Regions from separate parts of the Clostridium fermenticellae genome, predicted to be linked through region 1. Evidence: a T-box and tRNA genes for the amino acid it is inferred to sense, from the RefSeq annotation. Region 1 holds a T-box; the other holds one or more tRNA genes.
The links. A T-box is a leader RNA that pairs with one kind of tRNA and senses whether it is charged. The one in region 1 lies ahead of proS (proline--tRNA ligase), so its partner is inferred to be a tRNA-Pro.
Positions count from the first base shown of each region.

Region 1 (8,256 bases):
AATTTCTAAAATATTATAAACCATATAAATTTTTATTCTTTACTGATATGTTTTGTGCACTTATGGTATCAATTATAGATCTATCTTTTCCACTGATTCTAAGTTATTTGTCGAAATATTTTTTCACGAAAAGCAGAGATGTTATAATTCATGGAATATTTTACATAGGAATAGCTTTGGTTATCTTATATATTATTAAGTATTTTTGCCAGTATTTTATAGCTTCTTGGGGTCATATAATGGGTGCCAGAATGGAAAATAAGATGAGAAGCGATCTATTTGAACATTTACAAAAACTTTCTTTTTCATATTATGATGAAAATAATACTGGACAAATGATGTCAAAAATTATATCTGATCTATTTGATATATCTGAACTTGCACATCATGGTCCTGAAAATGTATTTATATCTGCGATTAAGATTATAGGCTCATTTATCATACTTCTTTTTATAAATGTCAAAATGACATTCATATTACTTGTGATTACTATGATCATGGTTGTATTTTCTATATTTAAAAATAAAAAAATGGGAGCTATATTTTTGGATAATAGAAGAAAAATGGCAAACATAAATTCTGCAGTTCAGGATAGTCTTGTAGGAATAAGAACAGTAAAATCATTTGCAAATGAAAGATTAGAAGAAAAGAAATTTGATAAGAGCAATAGAGAATATTTGGATTCAAGAGTCAATAGTTATAAAATAATGGGTGAATTTATCGCCGGAAATGCTTTCTTTGAGGGAATACTTTATGTTTCTATAATAGTTTCAGGTGCTATATTTATAGTTAATGGTTCCTTAAGAGTTACGGACCTTGCCATATATGCATTATACATAAATATATTTATAAATCCTATAGATATATTAATTAATTTTGCAGAACAATTTCAGAAAGGTTATGCTGGATTTAGAAGATTTATGGAGGTAGTTGAGACATGTCCTGAAATAGTTGATAGGAAAGATGCAAAGGAACTTAAACATATAACTGGAGATATAGAATATAAAGATGTATCTTTTAGTTATGATGGAAAGCAAGATGTGTTAAAAGATATAAATATAAAAATAGAAGCGGGAGAAAATATTGCTCTTGTTGGACCATCAGGTGCAGGAAAAACAACAATATGTTCTCTTTTACCTAGGTTTTATGATGTAACTAAAGGTTCCATAACTATAGATGGAGAAGATATAAGAAATATAAAAGTACATTCGCTTAGAAATTTAATAGGTATCGTTCAACAGGATGTTTATATGTTCTCTGGTACAGTAAAAGACAATATAAAATATGGTAAACCGGATGCTTCTGATGAAGAGATAATAAGAGCTGCAAAAGAGGCTAATATACATGATTATATAATGACACTTGATGATGGATATGATACTTATATAGGAGAACGTGGAACTAGACTTTCAGGTGGACAAAAGCAGAGATTGTCTATTTCAAGGGTATTTTTGAAAAATCCTCCTATATTAATATTAGATGAGGCAACTTCTGCACTTGATAATGAGAGTGAGAGATTTATACAGAATTCACTTGAAAAATTATCGAAGAATAGAACTACAATAGTTATTGCGCATAGGTTAAGTACTATAAGAAATGCTGATGAAATAATAGTAATTGATAATGATGGGATAAGAGAAAGAGGAAATCATTCAGAACTTTTAAATAAAAATGGACTATATGCTGAATATTATAATATGCAATTTGAAGGAATTGAAACTATATAGGGTTTATAAATGAGAAGTTAATCCATCCCCCGGGAGATGATGCCAAAATCCGGTACTATAAATGCTTTTAGTAATTCTAAAGTCCGATATTTTGTCAGCATCTCCCAAAAGTTAAATTAACTTTAAAATTATAAACCCTATATAGAATTTATTCTTTTATCTTAGTCTATGAAATGGTATTTTTGATTTTATATTAAAGAATATCTCAAATAACTTAGAATGTAGTATAGGAGCTTTTCTTATTGTGATTCTATTGAATGCACTAAGGAATACAATTATTCCTGAAAATATGATAACATAACTTAGAATTTTTAATATAACATTTGAATTCTTATGATTTAATTTATGATGGAATTTACCAGCTGTAAAAACTAATATTAGCCACCATATCATGCTTCCAATAAATACTCCGATAATTAAAGCAATCTTATTATCAATATTGCTTTGTATACGTGTCATGTGCAAACCTGTAAATACGACTATGAAAGAAAAAATTGTTGCAGGATTTGCAAGTGCTATGAGGAATGTTGAACTAAATGCTTTAAATAGAGATTTACTATTTAAAACAGGAAGCTTCTTATCTTTGGAGGCATTTGTTTGTCCATTTAGTAAATTGTATATACCATAGCAAAACAGTATGACTCCTCCCACTATATGAAAGTAAAATTGATGTAAAACTATGAACTTTTCTATTATTATAAAACTTAGTGCTGCAAATGATGCATATATTGTATCTGCAACTGCTGATCCAAGACCGGAAAGAAATCCATATCTGGAACCAAAAGATAGTGTATTTTTAAGACAAACTGCACCAATAGGCCCAAAAGGCATACCGGTTATTAAACCTATAAGTATTCCTGTGAATAAATTTTTAACCATAGAATTTTCCTACTTTCAACATTAAGTATTGCGGCATTAAACTTACATTATAAAATTATTTTGTTCATATGTTGATATTTTATTCCAAAGTCTAAGGTTTAATTGGATAGATTTAAACTATGTAGATTTTATCTTATTTTAGGTGAAAAGGTATCTTATTTTTTATATTGAAGAATATTTCAAACAACTGTGGATGCAAAATAGACGATCTTCTCATTGAAAATATATTAAATGCGCCTAAAAATATAAATATTCCTGAAAAAACTATTAGTGAACTCAAACATCTGCTTATAATACTTGCATTTTTTTATCTAATTTATCAGCAAATTTTCCAGCAGCTGTGATAAGTATTAACCACCACAGCATACTGCCGGTGAATACACCGATAACCATAATTAATTTATCCATTACAGTATCCTGCATTTTTGCCATATGTAGTCCGGTGAAAACAACAATGAATGAAAAGATAGTTGCAGGATTTGCTATTGCAATTATAAATGTTGAGGAAAAAGCTTTAGATGGTGAAATACTGCAGGTAATATTTTCTGTGTCTGTCTCATCTTCTACTGTATAAGAAGCTTCACATTTTTTTTCACTCAAAAATGTGAAAAAACCGAAAATTATAAGTATAGATCCTCCGAGTACTTTAAGATAAAATTGGTGTATAAGAATAAATCTTTCTATAAAAATAAAACCAAGTGCGGCAAGTCCAGCATATATACTATCTGTAACTGCTGATCCAAAACCTGAAATAAGTCCATATTTACGTCCAAATTTAATAGTATTTTTAAGACATATAGCACCTATAGGACCAAGTGGCATCCCTGTTATGAGACCTATTAGTATTCCACTAAAAAAGTTTATAAACATGTGCAATTCCTACTTTCAATCTTATATTTATATTGTGTAAAAAGGTTTAATTAAAATTTTATTTTTTTATCTTTATACATAAATAGGGCGCAGAATACTATAGTTATAATAGCAACTATTGGCATATATCTATTTTTTTGAATTAACATACCTATGAGCAGTATGCATAATGTAATCGAAATTAATTTGCCTATAAGCTTGGCAGAAGAATTCATCTGCTTGACATTTGAGATATCATTATTTGTACTGTTTTCTATATAATCAGTATTACCAAAATTGTCGAATGTGGTTTTTAATGCGAGTTCTTCATCAACTCCTTCAGAAAGAAGTTTTTCAACACTAAATATTACATTAGATTTTAATTCTAATTTGAAATTTTGGCGTTCATTTTCAGGTATAAGCATTTTCAATGAAAACCTTTCAACATAATCGTCTATTTTATTGATTCCAGAATGGGTTATTCTGTTATTTGATGTCATAATTAAGTTCACCTCGTAATAAAAAATATATCATATGTAATTATATAATACAATGTATTATAGTAATAAGTATATATAAATTATCTATTAAACTATTGACAACTGATTTTGTATGATTTATCATAGAGTATATTTTAAAAAGTTTAAATTCAAAGAAGAGGATTAGTAGAGATTGTTTCTTTTTTAAAGAGAGGGAAGTTTGGTGGAAATTCCTAAAAAGTCAGTTTTGAACCTACCTTGGAGTTCTGTACTGAATAATAGTAGGATACAGCGGTCTTTTGATCGTTAAATTATGAGAGAATATACTTTTTGTATGTTAATAAGGGTGGTACCGCCGTAAATATAGTCTTGGTCCCTATGCTAGGGATTCAGGGCTTTTTTTATATTTAAAAATCAATTATAAGGAGCTGGTTACATGTCAAATGAAAAGAAGTTAGTAGAGCAGATAACATCAATGGATGAAGACTTTGCACAATGGTATACAGATATTGTAAAAAAGGCAGAGTTAGCAGATTATTCAAGCGTAAGAGGATGCATGATAATACGTCCATATGCATATGCTATGTGGGAAAATATTCAGGCAGGACTTGATAAGAGATTTAAAGAAACTGGTCACCATAATGTATATATGCCAATGTTTATACCTGAAAGTTTACTTCAAAAAGAAAAGGATCATGTTGAAGGATTTGCGCCTGAAGTTGCATGGGTAACGCAAGGCGGAGATGAAGAATTAACAGAAAAATTGTGTGTCAGACCTACTTCTGAAACTTTATTTTGTGAACATTATGCTAAGATAGTTCAATCATATAAGGATTTACCTAAATTATATAATCAATGGTGCTCGGTTGTAAGATGGGAAAAAACTACAAGACCATTTTTGAGGACTGCAGAATTTTTATGGAATGAAGGTCATACTATACATGAGACTAAAAAAGAAGCAGAAGAAGAAACTATAAGGATGCTAAATGTATATACGGATGTGGTTGAAAACTTACTTGCAATACCGGTTATAAAAGGAAGAAAAACGGAAAGTGAGAAATTTGCAGGCGGAGATGCAACATATACTATAGAAGCTTTAATGCATGATGGTAAGGCTCTTCAAGCGGGAACATCACATTATCTTGGACAGAACTTTGCGAAAGCATTTGGTATGCAATTCTTAGATAGAGAAGGAAAACTTCAATATGTACATCAAACGTCCTGGGGAATAACAACACGTTTGATTGGTGCCATTATAATGGTACATGGTGACAATGATGGATTAAAAGTACCTCCAAGAATAGCACCTATACAGGTTATTATAGTTCCAGTTGCACAACATAAAGCCGGTGTACTTGATAAAGCGGCCGAACTTAAAGAAAGGCTTTCTAAGATAGTTAGGGTTAAAGTTGATGACTCAGATAAGATGCCTGGATGGAAATTTAGTGAATATGAAATGAAGGGTGTTCCAGTGCGCCTTGAGGTTGGACCTAAAGATATTGAAAAGAATCAGGTCGTTCTTGTAAGAAGAGACACCAGAGAAAAGATTATTGTACCTATGGATGAAATTGAATCGAAAGTAACAGAATTGCTTGATAATATACATGAGTCAATGTTTAATGCTGCTAAGAAGGTAATGGAAGAAAAAACTAGTACGGCGGTAAATATGGATGAATTTAAGGATGCAGTTGAGAATAAAACCGGATTTGTAAAAGCAATGTGGTGTGGAGATGCTGAATGTGAATCTAAAATAAAGGAAATTACGGGAGCGAGTTCAAGATGTATTCCATTTGAGCAGGAAAACATATCAGATACATGTGTATGTTGTGGAAAGAAAGCTGATAAAATGGTATACTGGGGAAGAGCATACTAAATATACTTTTAATAAATAGGGAGGGTGATATTATGAGCAGTATAAGTAAAAAGGTTGATGAGTTTAAGGATGACATAATAGAATCAACAAGAGAACTTGTCAAAATAAGAAGTGTTGAGGGTGAACCTAAAGATGGCAAACCATTTGGGGAAGAAGTAAATACGGCACTTGAAAAGGCACTTGACATATCACAAAAACTAGGTTTTAAAACTGTAAATATGAATGGCTATATAGGATATGCAGAATATGGTGAGGGAGAAGACTATGTTGCTGTCCTTGGACATCTTGATGTAGTGCCTGAAGGAAATGGGTGGAAATATCCTCCATATGCAGCTGAAATACATGATGGAAAAATGTATGGAAGAGGAACAATGGATGATAAATCACCGATTGTAGCTGCTCTTTATGGATTAAAGGCAATCAAAGATTTAGATATTAAACTTTCAAAAAGAGTTAGAATAATTTTTGGAACTAATGAGGAAACAGGCTGCCATGAAATGGAATATTACAATAAAAGGGAAAAGGATCCAGTAGCTGGATTTACTCCGGATGCAGAGTATCCAATTGTTCATGCTGAAAAAGGTATAACTATATTTGATTTTGATAAGGAACTTAAAGTTAATAATAGTGCTGTCAATATAGAGTATATAAATGGCGGAGACAGACCTAATATGGTCCCGGATTATTGTGAATGTAGAATTAGTTCAAAAGAACTTGAGGCATTAAAGAATGCTATAGGTAAGTTTATAAGTGAAAATAGCTATGATATAGAATATGAGGTTGATGGAGATTCTATAGTTATCAAGTCCAGAGGTTTGGCAGCACATGGCAGTTTACCTGAACTTGGGAAAAATTCGATAATGCAGATGTTCAAACTTTTAGGAACACTTCCGATTGAAAAATCAGATATAGGAGAATATATAGAATTTTTTAATAAACATGTTGGCTTTGAAACTTCTGGTGAATCATTTGGAATAGGAATTAAAGATGAGGAATCTGGTAAACTTACATTTAATGTAGGGAAAATATCGATGGATAAGGACAGAGTAACTATAAGTGTAAATGTTAGATATCCTGTAACATATGATTACGACAAAGTAATGAATGAAATTGAAAATAGGCTTAAGGGAACACAGATAGAAATTAAAAATATGATGCATCAAAAACCATTATATTTTCCTAAAGATCATCCACTTATAAAATCACTGCAAAGAGTATATACTGAGCAAACAGGTTTAGAGGCAAAATTACTTGCAATAGGTGGAGGAACTTATGCAAAGGAAATGGCAAATATTGTTGGCTTCGGACCTATTTTACCTGGAGAACCAGATCTCGATCATCAAACTAACGAATATGTTAAATTAGAAGATTTAATTTTAAATGCTAAAATTTATGCAAATGCCATCTATGAATTAGCAAAATAGAAATTTTAAATTAAAGAATAAGTTTTTGGGCTTATTCTTTAATTTCTTTTTGTATAATATATATGTTTTGAAAAATATATATTGTTATATTAGAATAGAAGTAGTAAAATACAGAAAAATGTATGTTGGAGGCTGCTAAGAATGTTTAATGATAAAAAGTTTAATGGCAATAAGATAAAGTATGCAATATATTATGCAGTTGTTGTTGCTATTGTAGTATTTGTTTTAAATGATTATGTTGTTAATTTGAAAACGGAACATATAAAGTACAGTGATTTTATAAACTATATAAACCAGAACAAAATAGAAGAAGTTCAAATATCAAGAGATAAGCTTGTTGTAATACCTAAAGCTGTTTCCGGTCAGAAACAGAAGACATTATACACAGAGAGAATTTATGATCCTGATCTTGTGAAAAGGTTGACTTCAGCTAAAGTAAAATATGGAGGAATTCCACAGGAAAACAGTCCTATTAGGAGCTTTCTTATAAATTGGGTCCTGCCGGTTGCAATTTTTCTGCTTTTAGGTAAGCTTCTCCTTGGAAGACTTGATAAAAAAATAGGGAATGGAGTAATGTCATTTGGCAAAAATACAGCTAAAATATATGCAGAAAGTGAGACCGGAGTTACTTTTAATGATGTTGCAGGTCAAGAAGAGGCAAAGGAATCTTTAGTTGAAATAGTTGACTTCTTACATAATCCAACAAGATATACTGATATAGGTGCTAAACTCCCAAAGGGAGCACTACTTGTTGGACCTCCGGGAACGGGAAAAACCCTGCTTGCTAAAGCTGTAGCAGGTGAAGCTAAGGTACCATTTTTCTCTATAACAGGATCTGCATTTGTGGAAATGTTTGTGGGAATGGGTGCCTCCAGAGTCAGAGATTTGTTTGAGCAGGCGCAGCAAAAAGCTCCCTGCATAGTATTTATAGATGAAATAGATGCAATTGGTAAGAGCAGAGATAATAATATGTCTACTAACGATGAGAGAGAACAAACTTTAAATCAGCTGCTTTCTGAAATGGA
Region 1 covers NZ_CP032416.1:2,161,732-2,169,987, reverse strand. The annotation lists gene D4Z93_RS10100 (ABC transporter ATP-binding protein) at 1-1,727, shown strand, start outside; gene D4Z93_RS10095 (LysE family translocator) at 1,884-2,606, opposite strand; gene D4Z93_RS10090 (LysE family translocator) at 2,895-3,476, opposite strand; gene D4Z93_RS10085 (hypothetical protein) at 3,527-3,955, opposite strand; T-box leader at 4,099-4,315, shown strand; gene proS (proline--tRNA ligase) at 4,371-5,807, shown strand; gene pepV (dipeptidase PepV) at 5,840-7,231, shown strand; gene ftsH (ATP-dependent zinc metalloprotease FtsH) at 7,373-8,256, shown strand, end outside.

Region 2 (8,256 bases), 560 kb from region 1:
AAATCCTATTTTTTTGAAAGCACTTCTTAGTTGGTTTATATTTGCACTGCCAAATTGACCAGAAATTGCGGGAGCTACTGCAGCAATCACAGGGGTGTTACTTTTTAAAATATCAATAAGTGGTATGAATTCAACCTTGTCGAGTATTCCGCCACTAGGACAAGCTTCAATACAGAAACCACAGTCTGTGCACTTTGATTCATCTATGTAGGCATTATGAGTACTTTTATTAATAAAGATTGCATCAAATGGGCAGGATTTTTGGCATAGTGTTTTATGATTAGAATCTTCACATTCGGCTTTGCAGAATTTAACTTTATTAACTATTTTTTGGTCAGGGCTATAATTTGATATTGCTTTCTTTAAATCATCCATAAAATCTTTAGTGAAATCAATTTCTATACCGCATAGTGATGATATGACATTACTTAAACACTTTTTATCAATATCATCTTTAGATAAAAGCTGATTTACATAGTTTTCAAAATTATCTTGTGAATAAGCTTTCAATAATGATCTAAATAGAGATCTGTAATTTTTCTTCATATAAAAACACATCCTTACAAATTTTTTTAAAGCAGAACGATTAAAAGTCTTATATTGTTCATAAGATTATTATTTATAATTAATAGCTTTTTATTCTATACTGTATGTAATTCTATATCTGTCTGAATATATCACATGTTTCTTGAGCAACACTGCCTTTTAGGATACATAACTGATTGTAGCTTATCAGATTTACTGCTTATAGGCAAGTATTACTCATTTTTCACCCTTAGAAGATGAAGACAATTCCGTACATTTTTAGAGAACCTATTGGTAGTATAATTTTGAATTTGATCATGTCTTCTGTGATTTTACAAGTAAATTGTAATAACTTTCAGAAATCATCTCATATAGCAACGAAACCAATTCCTGTTAGGAATCTTACAGACTGAATAAAAAATGAAAGCCGATTGCAGGTTAAACTACAATTGGCTTTCATTTGTTTACTGCTCTTTTATTTTTTTCTTTTGGATGCCAAGAATCAAGTATCTCAAAATCGGGATACGCTTTAGCAACTCATATAAAACGGGAGAAATGACAAGGACTGAGAAAATGGCAATCAAATAAATTGCAAAAGCAGGCAAGACCGTATGGAACTTCAGAAAATAACAAGAGGCAAGAACGACAAGATAATGAACGATGTAAATGCCAAAGCTTGATTTTGTCATATAAGCTGCAAATTTTGATATTTTGTTGAACCATGCCTTCCCGCAGCCCAGAATCGCGAGAATCGCAATCCATAGGTAGGCATTAGTGAAAATACTTTTCAGGCAGGCATTGGCAGTATAATTCTGACCGAAATAATATACCGTATAAGCGATGCCCATCACGACAGCGATCATTAGCATTGGCAGGTGAATTTTCTGCACTTTGTTTTGAATTCGATCGTGAGAGAATATAAAATAACCGATCAAAAATGCAGCAAAGTAAATACCGAAGCGATAAGTCGTAATAACCGGCATATTGAGAATCTGTGACGCTCCCCAGAGGGGAAGGAAAAGAAGCAGAATCACGAAAAGATTACACTTTCCGCAGAGCATATAAAAATTATCATTAGAATCGATTTCCCGAATCAGCACAAGCAGCAATGCAAACACCCACAGCATCTGGATAAACCATAACGGGCCAATACCGGAAATGGCCATGATTGGGTAGCGGATGAATGCTGGAATCGTATTCCATGCACCACCGATCTTTATATTGAAGTAACCAACCATCCATTGAAACACGAAGAGTCCGAGGGTGGATGGAACAAGCAGCTTCACGGTTCTGTCTTTCATAAACTGTTTATGACTCCGATGCTCCAATGCATACCGGGAGCTGATTCCGGCAATCAGAAACAATAGTACCATGAACCACGGGTATACGAAATACAGCATGGCGTCCTGATACTGTACTTTCGAAAAGCTGCCGATGCCGCCGAGCACACCTACACCGTTGAACAGATAAAAAACGTGATAAACCAGAACCAGCAAAACAGTAACCCAGCGGATATTGTCTAAGTAATGCTTTCTCATTGTCAATTCTCCGACTTATCTGCAAAGATTTTTGCAGCAAGCTCGGTAAAGCTTTCTTTAGGCGGAATAGCAATGCCTTTTTTATTGTCGGCAAGTATGATTAGTGTATCGCCTGACTTGATGTTGAATATGTCTCTTGCCTGTTTTGGAATCACAATTTGCCCCTTTTCACCAACCGTAACTGTCCAAGCATATTTTTCTTTTTTTGTATTCATATCTATCCTCCAAATTCAATAAGTATGATTTGTATAACATATTATACTTATTAAACATAGAAGTCAATAAATCAGAAAAATTCTGACACTCAATTTTGTTTTCAAGTATCATTATAGTATTTGATCTTTACCATTTATTAAAATTGGATCAGAGCTTTTACTGTGTCAGAACATTGTTCAAGTATCCAGAAAACGGATGTACGATTAAAAATGAAAAAGGGAATAACACTAAGTTATTCCCAATAAAAGCCAGGTAAAAACGGAGAGTCCTTTAAGAACACTCCGCATGGTCGGAGTGACAGGGCTTGAACCTGCGACCTCTTGCTCCCGAAGCAAGCGCGCTCCCATCTGCGCCACACCCCGTTAAATTATGATATTAAATTGTTACAATTATAATCTAGCAATTATAGATGAATATGTCAAGTGGAATTGATAAAAAAAAGAAGCAAACTTTAGTTTACTTCTTTTATAAATAGTACATGGTCGGGGTGACAGGGCTTGAACCTGCGACCTCATGGTCCCAAACCACGCGCGCTCCCATCTGCGCCACACCCCGAAATACTATTCTATTTTATACCATAGCTATTAAAAAATCAATACTTAATGTTAAAAATAATTATAAAATATAGGGTTTGTAAATGAAAGCTTAACTTATGCTCCAGCCGGGATTCCCAAAATACGTTACGTAAAAAATTTCTAGTAAGTGTAAGCTTGCGTTCATAAAAGTCTAAGCAGATTTTATAAACTCGCTGCGCTCAGACATATAAAATCTACTAAAACTTTCAAGAACGCCTCGCTAATACTTACTACAAAATTTTTTAATGTGCCTGAATTTTAGAAATCCCGGCTAGAAGCTAAGTTAAGCTTAGAATCACAAACCCTATAAATTAATAAGGTTTTGAATAATTTATTTAAATTAGATTTTATCTTTTTCATCATCCACACCTCTAGTTGGTACCAATGATATGAGAAAACCAACTAATATTGATACGAGTGCAGATGCTATTATGTTTATATATGTTAGATATCTTGTTTTATAAAGAATATATGCTGCAGCAGAGGTTATTATTATAGACAGTAAAAAAATAGTAATAATAAATTTAGCAAATGAGCTAAAGAGTTTTTCGTACATCTTATGGCGTATCGGACCCCTGATTATTTCTCTAAATAGAAAATATGATACAAAAATAAATACGATATCTATACCAGCAGACATTAGAAAATTTTTCATGAAAAACACCTCCAATAAGGTAATTAATAATATTATTACCATACTAGAGGTATTTTACGCACTTAAATGTTGTTAATTATATTATTTTAAATACATTTCACCCACTTTAAATATATCACCTGCACCAACGGTGAGAAGTAAGTCTCCGTCTTTTAAATTCTTGTTTAAATATGATAAAATGTCTTCGAAATTATGAAAGTTAGAACATTTTATATTTCGTTTTCTTATCTCATCTCCTAGAGAATTTGAGCTAACGACACCAGTGTCTTTTTCTCTTGCAGCATATATATCAGCTAGTATAAGTTCGTCGACATTATCGAATGCTTTTGTAAACTCTTCAAATAGATTTAGAGTTCTTGAATAGGTATGTGGTTGAAAGACACAGAAAATTCTCTTATGCGGATAATTGTTTGCTGCACTTAAAGTGGCTTTAATTTCTGTTGGATGATGTGCATAATCATCTATTACAGTGACACCGGATTTAATACCCTTAATTTCAAATCTTCTGTGGGTACCTTTAAAATTTGCAATACCCCTAACTATACTTTCATTAGATATGTTAAGGCAAAATGCAACACAAATGCTTGCCAATGTATTTAGTATATTGTGTTTACCTGGAATATTTAATTTAACATGCATAAGTTGATTCCCATTTTTATATACATCGAATGAAGCACATGCTTTTTTATTGAATTCCACGTTTTTACATGTGATATCACCTTTATTTATACCATATGTTATTACATTGCAATTTGATTCAGATATTACTTTATTCATTCTTTGGTCTTCAGCCAAACATACTAGATAACCATTTTTAGGGATAAGTTTTGCAAATTTAATAAAAGCATTTTGGATATCATCTATATCCTTATAAAAATCAAGATGATCTGCATCTATATTCAGTATTACGCCAATGTATGGAAAAAATTTTAAGAAGGAAGCTTTATATTCACATGCTTCAGTTATAAAATATTGACTGTTGCTTGAACGTACATTGCCGTTTATTGCATCGAGCTGCCCTCCGACTAATATAGTTGGATCCAGATTAGCTTGAAGGCATATATGCGAAATTATAGAAGTGGTAGTAGTTTTACCATGTGTTCCAGCTACAGCTACATTATATTTATGACCTTTCATTATATAACCTAATAATTCAGCTCTGCTCATAACTGGAATATTTAAAGATAGTGCTTTAACATATTCAGGATTATCATTGGATATAGCTGCTGTATATACTACCAAATCTATATTACTTTTTATATTACTTTCAGACTGACCAATATAAATTTTTGCACCAAGTGATGATAGATTATCGGTAATTGGTGAAGTCTTAATATCTGATCCAGAAACTTTAAAACCTCTGTTTAGTAGAATTTGAGCTAAGCCGCTCATACTTATACCACCAATTCCTATAAAATGTATTGTTTTATCCTTATCTTTAATAAAATCAAACGACACCTAAAATCAGCTCCTTTTATATACTCTATCTATTAATTATATACAAAAATTTTTCAAAAAAACATCATTAATAAATTTTATATTGTAAATATTTTTATATGTATGTTTTGTACTGTAAGATATTTAGATAATAAGTTTAGTGGATAAATTTTTATATGCTGCATTTACATATATTAAAAAATATCTGGTTGTAAGTGTTAAATAGTATTGATATTATGAATGTTTTAGAATAGAATATGAATAATAGATTGAATTTGTTTTACATTATTCGTAAAAAACTTGTGTAGATAGGTGGTATAATGGAAAAATTTACTAGAAATCAAAGGGTAGCTGCAATAACTAAAACTTTAATAGAAAATCCAAATAAAATTATAAATTTAAATAAATTTACTAATGTGTTTAATGCGGCAAAATCGACAATAAGTGAAGATTTGGTGGTTATTAAAGATACTTTGAATAAACTTGATATAGGAAGAATTGATACTATATCTGGAGCTGCAGGTGGTATTAAATATGTTTGTAATATATCAAAAGAGGATAGTAGAAAATTTGCAGAAAAATTATGTATTATTTTGAAAAATAGGGATAGAATAATACCAGGGAACTTTTTATATGTAACAGATATAGTTTTTGATCCACAGATAATTCATACAGCTGGTAAAATACTTGCTTCAGCTTTTATAACTAAAGATATAGATTATGTAATAACTGTTGAAACAAAAGGTATACCTCTTGCATATGAGGTGGCTAGAATGTTAGGAGTACAGTTGGTTCTTGCTAGGCGTGAAACTAAAATTACAGAAGGATCTACTTTAAGCATAAATTATGTGTCTGGTTCAAGTGGAAGAATACAGAACATGTCTCTGTCAAAAAAATCATTGAATAGAAATAGCAATTGCATATTCATAGATGATTTTATGAAAGCAGGCGGGACGGCTATGGGCATAATTGACTTATTGAAAGAATTTGAAAGTCAGCTTATAGGAATAGGTGTCTTGATAGATAATTTAGAAACTCCTAGAAAATTAATACATGATTATGTATCTATAGTGGATTTTAAAGGTGTTGATGAAAATGGTGAATCTTTATTATTTCCTTCTAAATTGTTTAAATAAGAAATTTTCAAAAATTTATTGATTTTTTCAAAAATAAGGAGGATAATTATAAGCTATAGAGAATAATATATACATAAGCATCTTGGAGGTGGTTTATATGCAAATTACGGATGTTAGAGTTAGAAAAATAGCGGCTGAGGGAAAGATGAAAGCTATAGTATCAGTAACCTTTGATAATGAATTCGTAGTCCATGATATAAAGGTTATAGAAGGCCAGAACGGGCTTTTCATAGCAATGCCAAGTAGAAAAACTCCTGATGGAGAATTTAAGGACATTGCGCACCCAATTAATACTCAGACTAGAGAAAAAATTCAAAAGTCAATTTTGGAAGAATATGAAAAAGTAAAGAATGAAGAAAATGTTTCTGATGGAAAATCAGAGGAATAATAAAAAGGAGTGGATTCACTCCTTTTTATTATTCCATAATATTGTATTAAGTATTTAATCCATAATGAGGTTGAAAATATGCTGTATATAAAATATAATGTTAGGGGATGTTTTTTATACCATTTAATAAAAAAGTGTAATTTTATGACCATAAAGAGGTGTTATAATGTATAAATGTGCTATAATATTGGCAGCGGGAGAGGGAAAAAGGATGAAATCTTCTATCCCCAAGGTATTACATAAAGTTTGCGGAAAAGAAATGGTAAATATTGTTATAGATGTTGTAGAGGAATCCCGTGTTGAAAATATAGATGTTGTAATTGGTAGAGAAGCGGAAAAGGTAAAGGATGCCACATTTAAAAAAAATGTAGCTTATTCTTTTCAACAAAAACAGTTAGGTACAGGCCATGCTGTTATGTGTGCTAAGGATTTTTTAAGAGGGAAAAAAGGATCAGTTGCAATATTTACCGGGGATGCACCACTAATTACAAGTGAGACTATAGCCAAACTTTTTGATTTTCATGAAAACGGAAGGTATAAGGCAACTATAGTTACATCTATTGTTGATAATCCAGAAGGTTATGGAAGAATAATCAGACAAAAAGATGGTCAGGTATGCAAGATTGTAGAGCATAAAGACTGTAATGAAGAAGAACTTAAAGTCAATGAAATAAACTCTGGTATGTATTGTTTCGACATAGAGAGTTTGATGTCAAGTATTGATAGATTGAATAATAATAATGCACAAGGAGAATATTATTTAACAGATGTAATTGAAATTTTGAAATCACATGAGGGAAAAGTTGGTGGATTCTCAATACCTTTCGAAGAAACTATGGGAGTAAATTCTAGGATTCAGCTTTCTCAGGCAGAAAAAGTTATGAGAAGCAGAATAAATAGGAAGCATATGGAGAATGGTGTTACATTAATAGATCCAGATAATACATATATAGGATTGGATGTACAAATAGAAAATGATACCATAATATACCCAGGTAATGTTCTTCAGGGTAATACTATTATAAAACGTGAATGTATATTATACCCTAATTCTAGAATTGATAATAGTGTAATAAATGAGAATGTGACGATACAAAGTTCTGTAATTTTAGATAGTAAAATAGGCTGCAATACAACAGTAGGTCCATACGCTTATATAAGACCACAAACGACTATAGGAAAATCAGCGAGAATTGGTGATTTTGTTGAGGTGAAGAAATCGACAATAGGTGATAACACAAAAGTATCACATCTTACATATATAGGAGATGCTGAAATTGGAAGCGGATGTAATTTTGGATGTGGCACTGTTGTTGTAAACTACGATGGAAAAGTAAAAAATAAGACTATAATTGGAGACAATTCTTTTATAGGTTGTAATACTAACTTGGTTTCTCCAGTTACTGTTAAGTCAAATACATATATAGCTGCAGGTTCGACGATAACAAAAGAGGTTCCTGAAGGGGCATTAGCAATTGCAAGAGCTAGACAAAAGAACATTGAAGGCTGGGTAGAAAAAAAAGGATTAAAGAAATAAATTTTAGGAGGATTATGTAATGATAACCCATGGTAAAAATATTAAAATTTTTTCAGGTAACTCCAGTAAAGATTTGGCTAAAGAAATAGCAGATCTATTGGGACTGGAAGTTGGAGATGCAAAGGTTTCAACTTTTAGTGATGGAGAAATATCTGTTGATATCAATGAAACAGTAAGGGGAAGAGATGTATTTGTAATTCAGTCTACAGATTATCCAGTAAATGATAATTTGATGGAACTGCTTATAAT
Region 2 covers NZ_CP032416.1:2,723,074-2,731,329, reverse strand. The annotation lists gene D4Z93_RS12595 ([Fe-Fe] hydrogenase large subunit C-terminal domain-containing protein) at 1-546, opposite strand, end outside; gene D4Z93_RS12590 (acyltransferase family protein) at 990-2,063, opposite strand; gene D4Z93_RS12585 (AbrB/MazE/SpoVT family DNA-binding domain-containing protein) at 2,066-2,278, opposite strand; tRNA gene D4Z93_RS12580 (tRNA-Pro) at 2,566-2,641, opposite strand; tRNA gene D4Z93_RS12575 (tRNA-Pro) at 2,759-2,834, opposite strand; gene D4Z93_RS12570 (hypothetical protein) at 3,195-3,509, opposite strand; gene murC (UDP-N-acetylmuramate--L-alanine ligase) at 3,591-4,967, opposite strand; gene purR (pur operon repressor) at 5,267-6,082, shown strand; gene spoVG (septation regulator SpoVG) at 6,180-6,470, shown strand; gene glmU (bifunctional UDP-N-acetylglucosamine diphosphorylase/glucosamine-1-phosphate N-acetyltransferase GlmU) at 6,637-8,007, shown strand; gene D4Z93_RS12545 (ribose-phosphate diphosphokinase) at 8,027-8,256, shown strand, end outside.
Region 2: it has a tRNA-Pro gene. The T-box ahead of proS (proline--tRNA ligase) is inferred to sense a tRNA for this amino acid. The anticodon was not compared.